DNA from 3 places in the Ensifer sp. ENS03 genome. Region 2 is predicted to be linked to each of the others. Evidence: predicted binding sites of a transcription regulator. Region 2 holds the regulator's gene; each other region holds the start of a gene.

Region 1 (4,840 bases), on a different contig from region 2:
GAAGGACCTGACCAACGAGCCGCTCGGCGAAGACCAGGACGGCAAGCCAGTCTTCCTCAAGGACATCTGGCCGACCTCCAAGGAAATCCAGGAGTTCATCTTCAAGTACGTCACCCGCGAACTTTACGCGACCAAGTACGCCGACGTGTTCAAGGGCGACGAAAACTGGCAGGCCGTTCAGGTTCCTCCGGGCCAGACCTATGCCTGGGACGACGGTTCGACCTACGTGCAGAACCCGCCCTACTTCGTCGGCATGGGCAAGTCCGGTTCGGGCATCTCCGACATCAAGGGCGCCCGCGTGCTTGGTCTCTTCGGCGACAAGATCACCACCGACCACATCTCGCCGGCCGGTTCGATCAAGGCGGCCTCGCCGGCCGGTGCCTACCTCATCGGTCACGGCGTCGGCGTTGCCGACTTCAACCAGTACGGCACGCGTCGTGGCAACCATGAGGTGATGATGCGCGGCACGTTTGCCAACATCCGCATCCGCAACCACATGCTCGGCCCGAACGGCAAGGAAGGTGGCTACACCATCCACTATCCGTCCAAGGAAGAGATGTCGATTTACGACGCCGCCATGCAGTACAAGGAAGAGGGCGTTCCGCTCGTCATCTTCGCCGGCGTCGAATACGGCAACGGTTCGTCGCGCGACTGGGCTGCCAAGGGCACCAACCTGCTCGGCGTCAAGGCCGTCATCGCGCAGTCCTTCGAGCGTATCCACCGCTCGAATCTCGTCGGCATGGGTGTCATTCCCTTCGTCTTCGAGGAAGGCACGACCTGGGAATCGCTTGGCCTCAAGGGCGATGAGATCGTCACGATCGAAAACCTCGCCAATGTCCAGCCGCGCGAAAAGCGCGTTGCCAAGGTAACCTACGGCGACGGCAGCGTGAAAGATGTGCCGCTCGTCTGCCGTATCGATACGCTGGATGAAGTGACCTACGTCAACAACGGTGGCATCCTGCAGACGGTTCTGCGCGACCTCGCCGCCTAATCGCGCGAGCGCATACGAGGCTCCGGAGCCGGGACGCCGAAAGGCGCCCCGGCTCTTTCTTTGAGGTGCACCTGCCGACGATCCGGTGCCGGGTCGCGCTCACTTGCCACCTCACTCCAACGTGACTTCCCGTTGATGCAGGGGCGTCGTATGTAGTGAACTCCCCCACAAGGAGTAGGCCGACGGCCGGTAACGAAGTGACGCCATGACATCCGCAGACCGTTCTTTCATTCGCCCTGTTGCACTGGCTTTCGGGCTGCTCGCAGCCGCCGGTGCCCCTGCCGGGGCGCAGGAGAAACAGGCGGTCAAGGGCGTTGTCGAACTGTTCACCAGCCAGGGCTGTTCGTCCTGTCCGCCGGCGGATGCGGCGCTGAAGTCGCTGGTCGACGAGGGCGATGTGGTGGCGCTCGCCTATCACGTCGACTACTGGAACTATCTCGGCTGGGCCGACACGCTGGCATCGAAGGAAAACACCGAGCGGCAATATGCCTATGCGCGCATGCTCGGGCGCAACGGCGTCTACACGCCCCAGGCGATCCTGAATGGCCGCGACCACTTGAACGGCGGCAATCTGCAGGCAATCAAGACGCGGCTGGAAACGATGAAGGCGGAAGGCAAAGGGCTTGCCGTTCCCGTCGGCGCCAAGATCCTCGGCGAAGAAATCCAGATCACCATCGGTAGCGGCATCGGCAAGGCCAACGTCGTCGTCGTCTATTTCGACCGCGCCAAGATCGTGAAGATGGAGAAGGGGGAGAACCGCGGCAAGGAAGTCCCCTATTGGCATGCGGTGCGTGACATACAGACGATCGGCATGTGGGACGGCCAGCCCGCGTCCTTCACGCTGCCGGCGACGGTGCTGACCGAGCGCCCGGGAAACAGCGGCTGCGCGATCCTGCTGCAATCGATGAAGGACAAGGAAACGCCGGGTGCCATCATCGGCGCTGCGGCCGTGCTCGCCGGCCCTCAGGGAAAATTGTAGGGACGGCGAAGCGCAAGGGGTTGGTTCGGCCCGGCAGCATCGAGGGGCTGGGGCTGAGGGTTCGAAGTTACCGGACCGAACCGGCCATAACTGCGTTCGGTGAACTCCCGCAGCATGACGATCTGACCGGACATACGGTGGCAACGACTCTGTCCGTCAGCGCCCGCGAGTTTTGCGATGAATTGGGGCGCCGGTTTGACTGAAATGGGGCAGAGGCAAGAAATGACCTCATCGTCCCATGGCTTCCAGCTTGCTTTTCGGCTCGTGTCAGGCACACTGTAATCGTTCTGTCACAACAGAAGGCCGGATTGCCGATGACCGATGAGCCGGATTTGCCGCAAGGCGAGGCGCGCCATCAGCGCGAGACCACTTCCGAAGTGGTCGTCGATCTTCACGAATACAAGAACGCCAAGAACGCTCCCCCCATCACTTTCCATCGTCGCGAATTGGATCAGATCCTGTGGGTCTACGGCCGTATGGTCGGCGAAGGCGAGTGGCGGGACTACGCGATCGACCACCTGAGGGACCGCGCGGTGTTCTCAGTGTTCAAGCGTTCGGGCGAAATGCCGCTCTACCGGATCGAGAAGAACCCGAAACTGGCCGCGAAACAGGGCGCCTATAGCGTGCTGAACATTCACGGCACGATCCTGAAGCGCGGTCACGAGCTCGCCCAGGTGCTCAAGGTATTCGACAAGGTGCTGAGGCTGGTGGAAACCTGACCAGCGGGAAAGGGTGCCATCAGGAGACGCACGCCGACGTCACGGGCAGCAACGGCACGACCTGCCTACGGCGCGCTGCGAGGCGCTTCGCCGACTGACATTCTTCAGCAAGCGATGGTCACTGGTAGAGGGTGTCCGGATAGACGTCTTCCGGCGGGTCGGTCGCCTGGCCCTCGCCGAGCGCGAGCTGCATGATCGTCGTGTCGAGCCAGCGGCCATGCTTGAAGCCGGTCGCTTTCATCGTGCCCTGGAGTTCGAAGCCGAGCGACCGGTGCACGGCGATCGAGGCCGGATGGGCACCGCCGATCACCGCGACCATCTGGCGGAAGCCGAGTTCCGTGCAACGCCGGACGAGTTCGACCAGCAGCGCCTTGCCGGCACCCTTGCCGCGCGCTTCCGGCGCCAGGTAGATGGAATCCTCGACCAGGAAGCGATAGGCCGTGCGCGTGCGGAAGCCGGATGCGTAGGCATAGCCGATGATCGTCCCGCCCGCGTTTACCGCAACCATGTACGGGTAGCCGCTGCCGATGATCGTTTCGAACCGCGCCCGCATCTCCTTTTCGGATGGCGGGTTGATCTCGTAGGTCGCAACCCCGTGCAACACGGATTCGCGATAGATCTCGGTGATGACGGGAAGATCGGCCAGGGTGGCGTCGCGCAGGGTCAGGGACATGGCTAAAGACTTTGATCCCAAGGTTTCGTCGTCCTTTCACTCCCACGGAGCCCGGACGCTTTCAAGCTGCTTCAGCAAACAAAAAAGGCGGCCGAAGCCGCCTTTTCCGTCTGCTGTTCAGACTTAGTTGTTCCGGTTGCCCATGAACTGGAGCAGGAACATGAACAGGTTGATGAAGTCGAGGTAGAGCGTCAGCGCGCCCATGATCGCCTTGCGGCCGGCAACGGTGCTGTCATCGGCTTCGTAGTACATTTCCTTGATCTTCTGCGTGTCGTAGGCGGTGAGGCCAGCGAAGATCAGCACGCCGATCACGCTGATCGCGAAGGCGAGCGCCGAAGAGGCGAGGAAGATGTTGACGATCGACGCGATGATGACGCCGAACAGACCCATGATCAGGAACGAGCCCATGCCGGACAGGTCCTTCTTCGTGGTGTAGCCGTAAAGCGACAGGGCGCCGAACGAGGCGGCCGTCACGAAGAACGTCTGAACGATGCTCTGGCCGGTGTAGATCAGGAAGATCGACGACAGCGACAGGCCCATCAGGGCCGCATAGATCCAGAACGTCGTCTGCGCGGCAGAAACGCTCATGCTATTGATGCGGAAGCTCATGAAGAACACGAGCGCCAGCGGCGCCAGCATCACCACCCACTTCAGCGGGCTCGTATAGATCGCAGCACCGAAGGCAGTCAGCTGGCCATCCGAAAACGCCATCTGGAAGGCCAGGTAGGCCGCGACGCCAGTGATCGCCAGACCAAGCGCCATCAGGTTGTAGACCTTCAGCATGTATGCGCGAAGGCCCTCGTCAATCACGGCACCCGCCTGAGCGCCGGCGGGCGACATTCGGGTTTGGTAATTTCTCAGATCAGCCATTGTTTCCTCATTCAAGCTCCGGTGGAAGTTACGGTGTCGGGCGGCGAATATCGCCCTGGAAGATGAGCTTCCACGCCCAGGCGCCGCTGCGGAGCTCCAGCATGCCTGTGGACAAATATGATGCCGAAACCCGCTGCACACAAGACCCGGCACTCCCGGATTCCGTTGCACCGGACCGATTCAGACCGGCGCAATAGGGATTTACGGTTAACTCGGCCCGGTCAAAGTTCGCGCAGGACCGGCGCCGCCTTCTGCCCGAGAATGCGCCATGTACCGGCAAGTCCGATGCCGACCGTCATCACCAGCGCTGCCACAACCGTCACGATCGCCACGTCGGGCAGGAAGCTCGACGGCAGCGTCATGATGCGGTTGACGACGAACCAGGCGGCGATACCGCCGGCAAACAGCGCAAAAACTGCGGTTGCAAGACCGAGGATCGCGTATTCGTAGCTGAACGCCTTGATCAGCGTCACCCGCGTTGCCCCCAGCGTCTTCAGGACCACCGCATCATGGACGCGCGCCCGGTTGCCGGCCGCAAGCGCGCCGGCCAGCACCAGCACGGAGGCGACGAGCGCCACGGCCGCGGCCGCCCGGATCGCCGTTGCCAG
Region 2 (6,361 bases):
GTCGGAAATAGACGCCGGCGATTTCTTCCAGCGTCGCTCCGTCGAGCGCAACGATCCCCTGGTAACGCTGGGTATGGGCGCCCTGGTCGATGGTGAAGGCGAGCACGCCCTTTCCGAGCAGCTCGTGCGAAAGGGTCCGGCCGTCCTTTTCGGCAGCGGCAAGCGCTTCCTGATCGTAGCGGGCATAGGCGCGCACGCGATCCGGCGTCGAGAAATCAGCGACCACCAGATCGACAGGGCCATCGCCCTGAGTCTGGACGATCAGCTTGCCTTCAAACTTCAGCGAGGTCCCGAGCAACACGGTGAGTACAACGGTTTCAGCAACCAGACGCGCGACCGGAAGCGGATAGTTGTGGCGCTCGAGGATTGCGTCCAGCATGGGGCCGAGCTGCACGGCGCGGCCGCGCACGTCGAGGCCTTCCACCTGGAAAGGCACGACGTGATCGTCACCGGCAAAGTCGAACTCACCAAGCCCTGGCGTCATGTCAGTCATGTCTTGCTCCTTGCCTTCAGCCACCAAGCTGCACCAGAGATATTGCTATCCCCGCGCAACGTGCTCGCTGTCTCAGTTGATCCCGCGATAAACGGATTGTCCACCAGGTATGTGCCGCCGCCATAGCAACGCACCACCTCGACGGTTGCGCGCTCACTACTTTCAGGAGCGCCCGTATGCCGCCTAAATCGTGTCGCACGTGGACAATGTCAAGTGCGGTGAACACGCCCCTATATGGCGCACGCTCGGCGGAGCGCACTGAAGCCTCTTCGCCGTCGCGCGCGACCGGGCAGCCGGCTCAGACGAGCCCCATGCACCAGGCAATGACCGACTTCTGTGCGTGCAGCCGGTTTTCCGCCTCGTCGAAGACCACCGACTGCGGGCCGTCGATCACCTCGTCGGTGACCTCTTCGCCGCGGTGCGCCGGCAAGCAGTGCATGAACAGCGCATCGGAGGCCGCACGCTTCATCAGCGCTTCATTGACCTGGTAGGGCTGGAAGACGTTGTGCCCGCGGGCGCGATGTTCCTGGTTCATCGAGATCCAGGTGTCGGTCACGACGCAATTGGCGTCGGCGACGGCCTGTTCGGCGTCATGACACAAAAGGACCTCGCCGCCATTGTTGCGCGCCCAGTTCAGGAACTTGTCCTGCGGCTCGGAACCGAGCGGCACGGCCATGTTCATGCGGTATCCGAAGCGGGCAGAACCTTCGATCAGCGAATGCAGCACGTTATTGCCGTCGCCGGTCCAGGCAATCGTCTTGCCCTTTACCGGACCGCGATGCTCCTCGAAGGTCAGGATATCGGCCATGATCTGGCAGGGGTGCGTATCGTCGGTCAGGCCGTTGATGACGGGGACCGTCGCATGCTCGGCCAGTTCCAGAAGGCGGCGATGGTCGGTGGTGCGGATCATGATGGCGTCGACGTAACGCGAGAGCACCTTGGCCGTGTCGCCGATCGTCTCGGCGCGGCCGAGCTGCATTTCGGTGCCCGACAGAAACAGGGTTTCGCCGCCGAGCTGGCGCATGCCGACATCGAAGGAAACGCGGGTGCGGGTGGAGGGCTTTTCGAAGATCATCGCCAGCATCTTGCCGGCGAGCGGCTTCTCGGCAGTTCCGGCCTTGGTCGCCGCCTTTCGGACGCGCGCATCGTCGATGATCGTCCGGAGGTCGGCGGCCGTCATGGCCGAAAGATCGAGAAAATGTCTGGTGCCTGCCATCGTACTCGGTTCCTGTCTGAAAAATCGGTCCCTGGTGCGGCACGCTATCGACGTGCCCGCACGGAGGTCATTCTAACGCCTTAGTCGGCCCTGGGTCGCTACCTTCAGGCCGCGGCGTTGCCGCTTGCCTTGCGAACCGCCTCGGCGGCGCGTTCGATACGTGCGAGCCCCTCGCGCGCCTCTTCCGCCGTCACGGTCAGCGGCGGCAGAAGACGCAGGACATTTTCGCCCGCCGGCACGGCCAGGAGCTTTTCGGCGCGGATTTCCTTCAGCAGATCGGCCGAAGGGCCCTTCACCTTGATGCCCAGCATCAAACCGTCGCCGCGGATGTCCTCGATGACATCAGGGAAACGGTCCTTGAGCGACGCAAGGCCCTGGCGGAAGACCAGCGCGACATCGCGCACATGCGTCAGGAATCCGTCGGCCAGAACGACGTCGAGCACGGCGTTGCCGACGGCCATGGCCAGCGGGTTGCCGCCATATGTGGAGCCATGCGTGCCCGCCACCATACCAGATGCGGCTTCCTCAGTCGCGAGGCAGGCGCCGAACGGGAAGCCACCGCCGATACCCTTGGCGACCGCCATGATATCCGGACGGATATCCGCCCATTCATGGGCAAACAGCTTGCCGGTACGGCCGACGCCGGTCTGGACCTCGTCGAGGATCAAGAGCAGGCCGAACTCGTCGCAGAGCGCGCGCAGTTCCTGCATGAACTCCTTGGTCGCCGGACGGATGCCGCCCTCGCCCTGGATCGGCTCGATCAGGATCGCTGCGGTTTCCTCGGTGATCGCATTCTTGACCGCGGCGATGTCGCCGAACGGAACCTGGTAGAAGCCCGGCGCCTTCGGCCCGAAACCTTCGATGTATTTCTGCTGACCACCGGCGGCGATCGTCGCGATCGTGCGGCCGTGGAAGGCGCCTTCGAAGGTGATGACGTGGAACTTCTCCGGGTGGCCCTTGGAGAAGTGGTAACGCCGTGCCGTCTTGATGGCGCATTCCAGCGCTTCCGCGCCCGAATTGGTGAAGAAGACCTTGTCGGCAAAGGTCACCGCCGTCAGCCGGCGGCCGAGGCTTTCCTGGCCCGCAATTTCATAAAGGTTGGACAGGTGCCAGACCTTGTCGGCCTGCGCCTTCAGCGCTTCGACCAGGTGCGGGTGCGCGTGGCCGAGCGAGTTCACGGCAACGCCGGCACCGAAATCGAGATAACGCGTGCCGTCTTCAGCGATCAGCCAGGCGCCCTCTCCTCGCTCGAAACGCAACGGCGCGCGCATGTAGGTATCGTAAAGCGGCGTGGTTGCAGTCATGCGAGGCTCTCCTTCACTCCAGATCGACATCGATCCCGCGCCTCACGCGGGCCGATAAAAATCAAAAATGCCGCCTTTCGGCGGCGCAGGCACTATTCCCATTTCGCGCTGCAATGTCAACAAAACCAAGCCTTGCAGCGCAACATGAAGGGTCGATTCCTGGCAGCAGAAAAATCGTCCGGGAGGGCTTGCAAAAATGCAACGCTGGCCGAGCAAGTTGGGGAAAACTACGAAATCGATTCGGCCTGATTCCCGGGACTCTTGCCACAGAGTCCAGCGGTCAGTACGTTAACATTCAATTACTAGACGCATGCGGCGGACCTAGTCACCAAAAGAGTTATCGCGTTTGCAACCCCGGGGTTTAGCCGGGGTGCGGTGAGGGATTCTGCCATCCCCAACGCTGAGAACGGAGAGTGCAGAAATGAACTGGACTGACGAGCGGGTGGAGAAACTGAAGAAGCTTTGGTCCGAGGGCCTGAGCGCAAGCCAGATCGCGGCACAGCTCGGCGGCGTCAGCCGTAACGCTGTCATCGGCAAGGTTCACCGCCTGAGCCTGCCAGGTCGCGCCAAGGCCGGTGGCAGCACCACGACGGCGGCCCGTCCGAAGCGCCCGACTTCGGCACCGCGCGCGCCGAACTACGCTTCGCGCGTTTCGACCCGCCCGGTTGCACGCGCGGCCGGCGCTGTCGTTCTCAAGGAAGAAATCGAAGTCGATCTCGTTGCCGAGCAGGATTTCAGCACCCGCACCGACGTTGTCGTGCCGATGTCGCGCCGCCTCGAGCTGACCCAGCTCACCGAGCGCACCTGCAAGTGGCCGATCGGCGACCCGCTGAAGGAAGAGTTTCACTTCTGCGGCAACGATTCCCCGGAAGCCTCGCCTTACTGCACCTTTCATGCGCGGCTGGCCTACCAGCCGTCGGGGGAGCGCCGCAGGGCTCGCTAAGAAGCTGGACCGCATTGATAAAGGAAGGGGCCGATCGGCCCCTTTTTTTGTTGGCGACGTTCAGACCGCTCAGCTTTCGAGCGAATAGCCGGCGCCGCGAACGGTGCGGATCACGTCGGGCATGTTCGAGAAGTTCAGAGCCTTGCGCAGACGACCGACATGCACGTCGACGGTTCGCTCGTCGACATAGATGTCATGCCCCCAGACGCCATCCAGAAGCTGCGAGCGAGAGAAGACGCGGCCCGGCGAGGACATGAGGAACTCCAGAAGACGGAACTCGGTCGGGCCGAGGCGCACCTCGCGGCTGCGGCGATGAACGCGGTGGGTCTCGCGGTCGAGTTCGATGTCGCCGCAGCGAAGCAGCGTCGAGAGCACCTCGGGCTTTGCCCGGCGCAGCATCGCCTTGACGCGCGCCATCAGCTCCGGCGTCGAGAAGGGCTTGACCACGTAGTCGTCGGCACCGGTCGCCAGACCCCGGACGCGCTCGCTTTCCTCGCCGCGCGCCGTCAGCATGATGATCGGCAGACGTTCGGTCTCCGGACGCTGGCGCAGCCGACGGCAAAGTTCAATGCCGGAAACACCGGGCAGCATCCAGTCGAGGATAAGCAGGTCGGGCAGCCGCTCCTGAAGCCGGATCTCCGCCTCGTCGCCCCGCAGGATCGTATCGACGTCGAAGCCCTCGGCTTCCAGATTGTAACGCAGCAGAACGCTCAGCGCCTCTTCGTCTTCGACTACGGCGATTTTTGGCAACATCAGGTAACGTCTCCTTACCGCGGGCGGCCTTTGGACTCATCGGCCCGGCCGGCGCTCAGACACTCTAAATCTGGAGCACATCCGCCGTTTTCAAAGGCGGGGCGAAAACCGCATGCTTCAGATACAGGAATTCGGGGCCGCGACCGAAGCCGCGACCGGATCAGATTTCAAAGGGCATGCATGCTTACGGCGCGCTTGGCGCTCAGTCGTTGACCGAGCCCAGCGTCGACGTGGTGTCATCCTTCGGACGCTCGCCTTCCGGCTGAGCACCCGTCGCCATGTAATAGATCGTCTCAGCGATATTGGTCGCGTGGTCGCCGATGCGCTCGATGTTCTTGGCGCAGAACAGAAGATGCGTGCAGGGCGTGATGTTGCGCGGATCTTCCATCATGTAGGTCAAGAGCTCGCGGAACAGCGAGGTGTAGATCGCGTCGATCTCCTCGTCACGCTCGCGGATGCTGTTGGCCTTTTCCGGCGAGCGCGAGGCGTAGACGTCGAGCACTTCCTTGAGCTGGACGAGAGCGAGCTCTGCCAGATGCTCGAGGCCACGGGCGAGCTTGCGCGGAATGCCGGAGCCGGCGACCGCGATCACGCGCTTGGCGGTGTTCTTGCCAAGGTCGCCGACGCGTTCCAGATCGGAGGCGATGCGGATCGACCCCATGATCTCACGCAGGTCGGCGGCGACCGGCTGACGCTTGGCGATCGTGACGATCGCCTTCTCACCGATCTGGCGCTCGGCGTCGTCGAGGACGGTGTCGTCCGAGATCACCTTCTGTGCGAGAGCCAGGTCGGAGTTGACCAGCGCGCGAACGGACTCGGCGACCATCTGTTCGGCGAGGCCGCCCATCTCCGAGATGCGGCGCGTCAGGTACTTCAGTTCTTCGTCATAGGCGGACATGATATGCATGGACATGATCGTCGATCCTTACGGGCGCTTTGCAGTTACTGTTGCAGCCTTATGCGGCCTCAGCCGAAGCGGCCCATGATGTAATCCTGGGTGCGCTGGTCATCCGGATTGGTGAACATCTTGTCTGTGTCGTTCTCCTCGACGAGATTGCCGAGGTGGAACATGGCGGTGCGCTGCGAAACGCGGGCGGCCTGCTGCATCGAGTGGGTCACGATGACGATCGTGAAGTTCGTGCGCAGCTCGTGGATGAGCTCTTCGACCTTGGCGGTCGCGATCGGATCGAGAGCCGAGCACGGCTCGTCCATGAGGATGACTTCCGGGCTCACGGCGACGGCACGTGCGATGCAGAGGCGCTGCTGCTGACCACCGGAAAGGCCGGTGCCGGGCTCCTGCAGACGGTCCTTTACCTCGTTCCACAGACCGGCCTTCTGCAGGCTGGTCTCGACCACTTCGTCAAAGTCGGCCTTGGTGCGGGCAAGTCCGTGAATCCGCGGACCGTAGGCGACGTTGTCGTAGATCGACTTCGGGAACGGGTTCGGCTTCTGGAAGACCATGCCGACGCGGGCGCGAAGCTCGACGACGTCGATCGTCGGGTCGTAGATGTCGTCCTCGTCGAGCGTGATCTTGCCGGTGACGCGGCAGTTCTCGATCGTGTCGTTCATGCGGTTCAGCGTGCGCAGGAAGGTCGACTTGCCGCAACCCGAAGGACCGATCAGCGCCGTGACCGTGTTCTCGCGGATGTTGA
Region 3 (4,840 bases), on a different contig from region 2:
CCGTCCGTCTCTTCGGAGAGGATATCCATCGCCTAGCCCCGGTCGCGGAAGCGGTTGGTGATCGGGTAGCGGCGGTCGCGTCCGAAGTTCTTCTTGGTGATCTTGACGCCCGGCGCCGATTGCCGGCGCTTGTATTCGGCGATGTAGAGCAGATGCTCGACCCGGTGAACGGTCACCTCGTCATGGCCGCGGGCGACGATCTCGTCCGTCCCCATTTCCTTTTCCACCAGGCATTCGAGAATGTCGTCGAGCACCGGATAGGGCGGCAGCGAATCCTGGTCCGTCTGGTTGGGACGAAGCTCGGCCGAAGGCGCCTTGTCGATAATGTTCTGCGGAATGACGATGCCGGAAGGACCAAGCGCGCCCGGAGGAACCGTGGTATTGCGCCAGCTCGAGATGGCATAGACCTGCATCTTGTAGAGGTCCTTGATCGGGTTGAAGCCGCCGTTCATGTCGCCATAGAGCGTGGCATAGCCAACCGACATCTCCGACTTGTTGCCCGTGGTCACCACCATCGAGCCGAACTTGTTGGAGATCGCCATCAGGATCGTGCCGCGGGTGCGGCTCTGCAGGTTCTCCTCGGTGATGCCGGATTCCGTGCCTTCGAACGTATCGGAGAGTGCGCTGAGGAACCCTTCGACCGGCTCGGAGATCGGCACGATGTCGTAACGGCAGCCGAGGGCCTCGGCGCATTCCTTGGCGTCCTTCAGCGATTCCTGCGAGGTGTAGCGGTAGGGCAGCATGACCGTGCGCACCCGCTCCTCGCCGAGCGCATCGACGGCGAGCGCTGCGCAGATGGCGGAATCGATACCGCCGGAGAGGCCAAGCACGACATTCTTGAAGCCGTTCTTGTTCACATAATCGCGGAAGCCGAGCATGCAGGCGCGGTAATCCGCCTCCTCCCGCTCCGGCAGGCGCGACTTCAGGCCGTGCTCGCAATGCCAGCCGCTCTCGCCCTTCTTCCACTCCACGATCGAGATCGCCTCTTCGAACTGGCTCATCTGGAAGGCGAGCGACTTGTCGGTGTTGAAGGCGAAGCTGGCGCCGTCGAAGACCAGTTCGTCCTGGCCGCCGAGCTGGTTGGCATAGATCATCGGCAGGCCGGTCTCGATCACCTGCTTCAGCACGACCTGATGGCGCACGTCGACCTTGCCGCGATAATAGGGCGAACCATTCGGCGACAGCAGGATTTCAGCACCGCTTTCGGCCAGCGTCTCGCAGACGCCGAGATCGCCCCAGATGTCCTCGCAGATCGGAATGCCGATGCGCACACCGCGGAAATTGACCGGTCCCGGCATCTCGCCCGGATCGAAGACGCGCTTCTCGTCGAACTCGCCGTAGTTCGGCAGATCGACCTTGTCGCGGATCGCGATCACCTTGCCATCGTCGAGTACTGCCACGGCGTTATGTCGGCCGGTCTTCGACAGGCGCGGGAAGCCGATGATGACGCCCGGGCCGCCATCGGCCGTCTCGGCGGCCAGCTTTTCGACGGCCTGGAGGCAGGCCTTGAGAAAGGCCGGCTTCAGAACAAGGTCTTCCGGCGGATAGCCCGAAATGAACAGCTCCGTCAAAAGCAGGAGATCGGCGCCCTGTCGCGCCGCATCGGCGCGCGCCTCACGCGCCTTGGCCAGGTTTCCGGCGATGTCGCCCACGGTCGGATTGAGCTGGGCAACGGCGATACGAAGGAGCGAGGGGGCGTTTTTATGGGCGGTCATGAGCGGGCCTGTCGGTCTGTCCTGAACGATTGCATCTGACTTTCGCAATGTTCTTTAGCGCAATCTGCGGAAAAATACCCACAGCCAATCGCAGCCACGCGAAAAAAACCGAAAACTTCTGTTTTTCCCGGTCCTTATACTGGGCCGTTCGTGCGGCTTCACGCCACGAAAAGCCACCCTCCATTCCCGTTAAGAAACCATTCATCCCCTGTTCAAAATGACGGGCGTATGACAGTTACACGACGCATTTATGAAATTGGAGAATATGTTGGCCAGTATCGATTCCGCTGTCGCGCGAGGCTCACGTGTCTATGCCGACCGACCCGGCTTCGCCGCACGGCACGCCAAGACGCTCGCTTCCACGCGCAGCGCCCTGTTCTCCCTGTTCGTTGCAACTGCCCTTGTCTTCGCCGTTGAACTGATCGTCCGTCAGTCGCTGACCGATACCCTATCCTATGTCCTCGACCCGACGCGCCCGGCGCTGACGACCATCGGCATATTCTTTCTCATTCTGCTCGCTGTCGACGGTATTTTCGGCCGCGAGCACAAGTCCGCCGTGGTGATCGCGCCGCTGGCACTTCTGCCGGCCGTCATCTGCCAGCAGAAGCAGGTGTTCCTGTCCGATCCGCTCTATCCGACCGACTTCCTGTTCGGCCGCCAGATCATGGAGCTGATGCCCGTGCTGGTAAAGGACCGTCCGTGGACGGCGGTCGGCATCGCGGTCGGCCTGGTTGCCACCGTCGTCGCCATCGCCCTCCTGTTGCGCTTTGCCTGGCGGACCTTCCCGAAGCTGACGACCCGCGAGCGTGTCGCCCGCCTCGCCTTCGCGCTGCCGCTGCTCGTCGCCTTCTGGAACATCATGGATTACAACCAGTTTTCCTGGATCCGTGATCGCCTGAAGGTCATCCCGATCATGTGGGACCAGACCGAGAACTATAAGCACAACGGCTTTGCGCTCGCCTTTGCGATCAACCTGCCGATGGCCAATGTCAGCGCGCCCGCCGGCTACATGGCCGACGCGATCGACCGCATTCCGGTGAAGCCGCTTCCCGCCGGCACCTCGCACCGCGGCAAGCCCGACGTCATCGTGCTGATGAGCGAATCCTTCTGGGATCCGACCCGCCTGCCGAACGTCAAGCTGTCGCCCGACCCGATGCCGACGATCCGCGAAATGCAGTCGGGCAACGTCTTCTCGCCGGAGTTCGGCGGCATGACCGCCAACGTCGAGTTCGAGGCGCTGACCGGCTTCTCCAACGCGTTCCTGCCTTACGGCAGCATCCCGTACCAGCAGTACATCCGCAATCCGATCCCGTCGCTTGCCACCTTCTTCCGTGGCGAAGGTTACGTCTCGCGCGCCATCCATCCGTTCCAGAGCTGGTTCTGGAACCGCACCGCCGTCTACAAGGCCTTCGGTTTCGACATGTTCAAGTCGGAAGAGAACATGCCACCGATGCAGAAGCGCGGCATCTTCGCCTCGGACGACTCGCTGACCAACGAGATCATCCGCCAGGCCGACGCGATGGACGACCCGTTCTTCTTCTTCGCCGTCACACTCCAGGGCCATGGCCCCTATGAGGCCAACCGCTACGCCAACAACACCATCAAGGTCGAAGGCGACCTGCCCGAGGCCGACCGCCAGGTGCTTGCCACCTACGCGCAGGGCATCAAGGAGGCTGACGACAGCCTGAAGAAGCTGATGGACTGGGCCAAGAACCGCGATCGCGAAACGGTTATCGTGCTTTTTGGCGACCATCTGCCGCCGCTTAACACCGTCTATACCAGCACCGGTTTCATGAAGGGTGTGACGGCGGAGCGCAAAGGTTCGAAGGAGCAGATGAAGGCGCAGCATGAAACGCCGCTCGTCGTCTGGTCGAACAAGACTGGCCCGAAGAAGAACGTCGGCACCATCAGCCCGGCCTTCCTCTCCTACCAGATCCTCAAGCAGTCCGGTTACGAGCATCCCTACTACACCGGCTTCCTCGGCAAGGTGTATGACCAGTACCGCGTCGTCGACCGCTACATGCTGATCCGCAAGAATGGCAAGGAAGTCGCCGAGTGGTCGCGCCAGCCGAAGGTGCCGGCACTCCTGCGTGACTACCGCTTCCTGCAACACGACATGATGTTCGGCGACCGCTTCTCGACCGACCGGTTCTTCAAGTCACACGCTGATCTCTTCGCCAGCGTCGAGACCCACTGATCGAAGACCGGAGCGGCCAGCAACCGCTCCGGTCCTTGCAGCATTTTCGCGTACCGCCTGATTTCCTTGCGGCGCTGACGCGCTAGATTGTCTCCGGCCAACTCCGGAGATCGCCATGCCGCACTTCAATGACATATCGAAACAGCTTTTCGGCAAGCCGCTCAGCGAGCTCGGAGAGATCGAGCGCCGCATTCTTACCCATGCCCGGGACCGACGCACGCTCGCCACCGATTCACATGCCGCCTTCACGGCACGGCTCTCCTTCGGCGACAGGCTCGCAGACAACATCGCCCGCGTCGGCGGCTCCTGGAGCTTCATCATCGGCTTCTGCGGCTTTCTCGTCTTCTGGGTTTTGCTGAACACCATTCTGCTCGCCACCGGCGCCTTCGATCCCTACCCCTATATCTTCCTCAACCTGATGCTTTCGATGCTCGCCGCGCTGCAGGCTCCGGTCATCATGATGTCGCAGAACCGTCAGGCGGAGCGCGACCGCTTCGCTGCCTCGAAGGATTACGAAGTCAATCTCAAGTCGGAAGTCGAACTGATCGCGCTGCATCACAAGGTCGACGACGTGTTGCTGCGCGAGATCTCCGAATTGCGCGCGGACCTGGCGACGCTCAACCGGCAGCTCGAACGCTATCGCACGCCCCCCGGACAGGAGTGACCGGACCCCGGCCGAACCGGGACGATGCGCTGGCGATACGCAAGCCTGCCCTCGCGCGGATTCGGCGCCCGGACGCGGGCGCGCGCAGCCGCCGCGACAGGCGAAAACTAGCTCATTTTCATAAATACTAATTCAACTGTGAATACACATTTTGCAACATTCGCGAAATGAATTGGGATTCAACAACTTATCAGAGTATGAAAAAATTAATATTTGAGGATCACGTTATGGGTGCAGGGACATTCGAGAAATACAGCAACGTGG

The links. Region 2 encodes PhoB, which activates phosphate uptake and scavenging genes when phosphate is short. Its sites were predicted from a motif close to TGTCATNNANCTGTCAT; they were not measured.
Region 1: IB263_RS17385 (DUF2794 domain-containing protein) is a predicted target of PhoB. The motif match lies at 2,248-2,264, and genes of this name have one in related genera.
Region 3: IB263_RS07395 (LTA synthase family protein) is a predicted target of PhoB. The motif match lies at 1,933-1,949, and genes of this name have one in related genera.

What each region holds. Positions count from the first base shown of each region.
Region 1 covers NZ_JACVAV010000004.1:219,156-223,995, reverse strand. The annotation lists gene acnA (aconitate hydratase AcnA) at 1-991, shown strand, start outside; gene IB263_RS17390 (thioredoxin family protein) at 1,197-1,970, shown strand; gene IB263_RS17385 (DUF2794 domain-containing protein) at 2,285-2,689, shown strand; gene IB263_RS17380 (GNAT family N-acetyltransferase) at 2,808-3,362, opposite strand; gene IB263_RS17375 (Bax inhibitor-1/YccA family protein) at 3,486-4,232, opposite strand; gene IB263_RS17370 (ABC transporter permease) at 4,454-4,840, opposite strand, start outside.
Region 2 covers NZ_JACVAV010000001.1:456,809-463,169, reverse strand. The annotation lists gene IB263_RS02315 (Hsp33 family molecular chaperone) at 1-493, opposite strand, end outside; gene argF (ornithine carbamoyltransferase) at 792-1,709, opposite strand; gene IB263_RS02305 (aspartate aminotransferase family protein) at 1,814-3,013, opposite strand; gene IB263_RS02300 (GcrA family cell cycle regulator) at 3,435-3,956, shown strand; gene phoB (phosphate regulon transcriptional regulator PhoB) at 4,026-4,709, opposite strand; gene phoU (phosphate signaling complex protein PhoU) at 4,912-5,625, opposite strand; gene pstB (phosphate ABC transporter ATP-binding protein PstB) at 5,676-6,361, opposite strand, start outside.
Region 3 covers NZ_JACVAV010000002.1:157,411-162,250, forward strand. The annotation lists gene IB263_RS07385 (hypothetical protein) at 1-29, opposite strand, end outside; gene IB263_RS07390 (NAD+ synthase) at 33-1,715, opposite strand; gene IB263_RS07395 (LTA synthase family protein) at 1,984-3,912, shown strand; gene IB263_RS07400 (DUF1003 domain-containing protein) at 4,028-4,576, shown strand.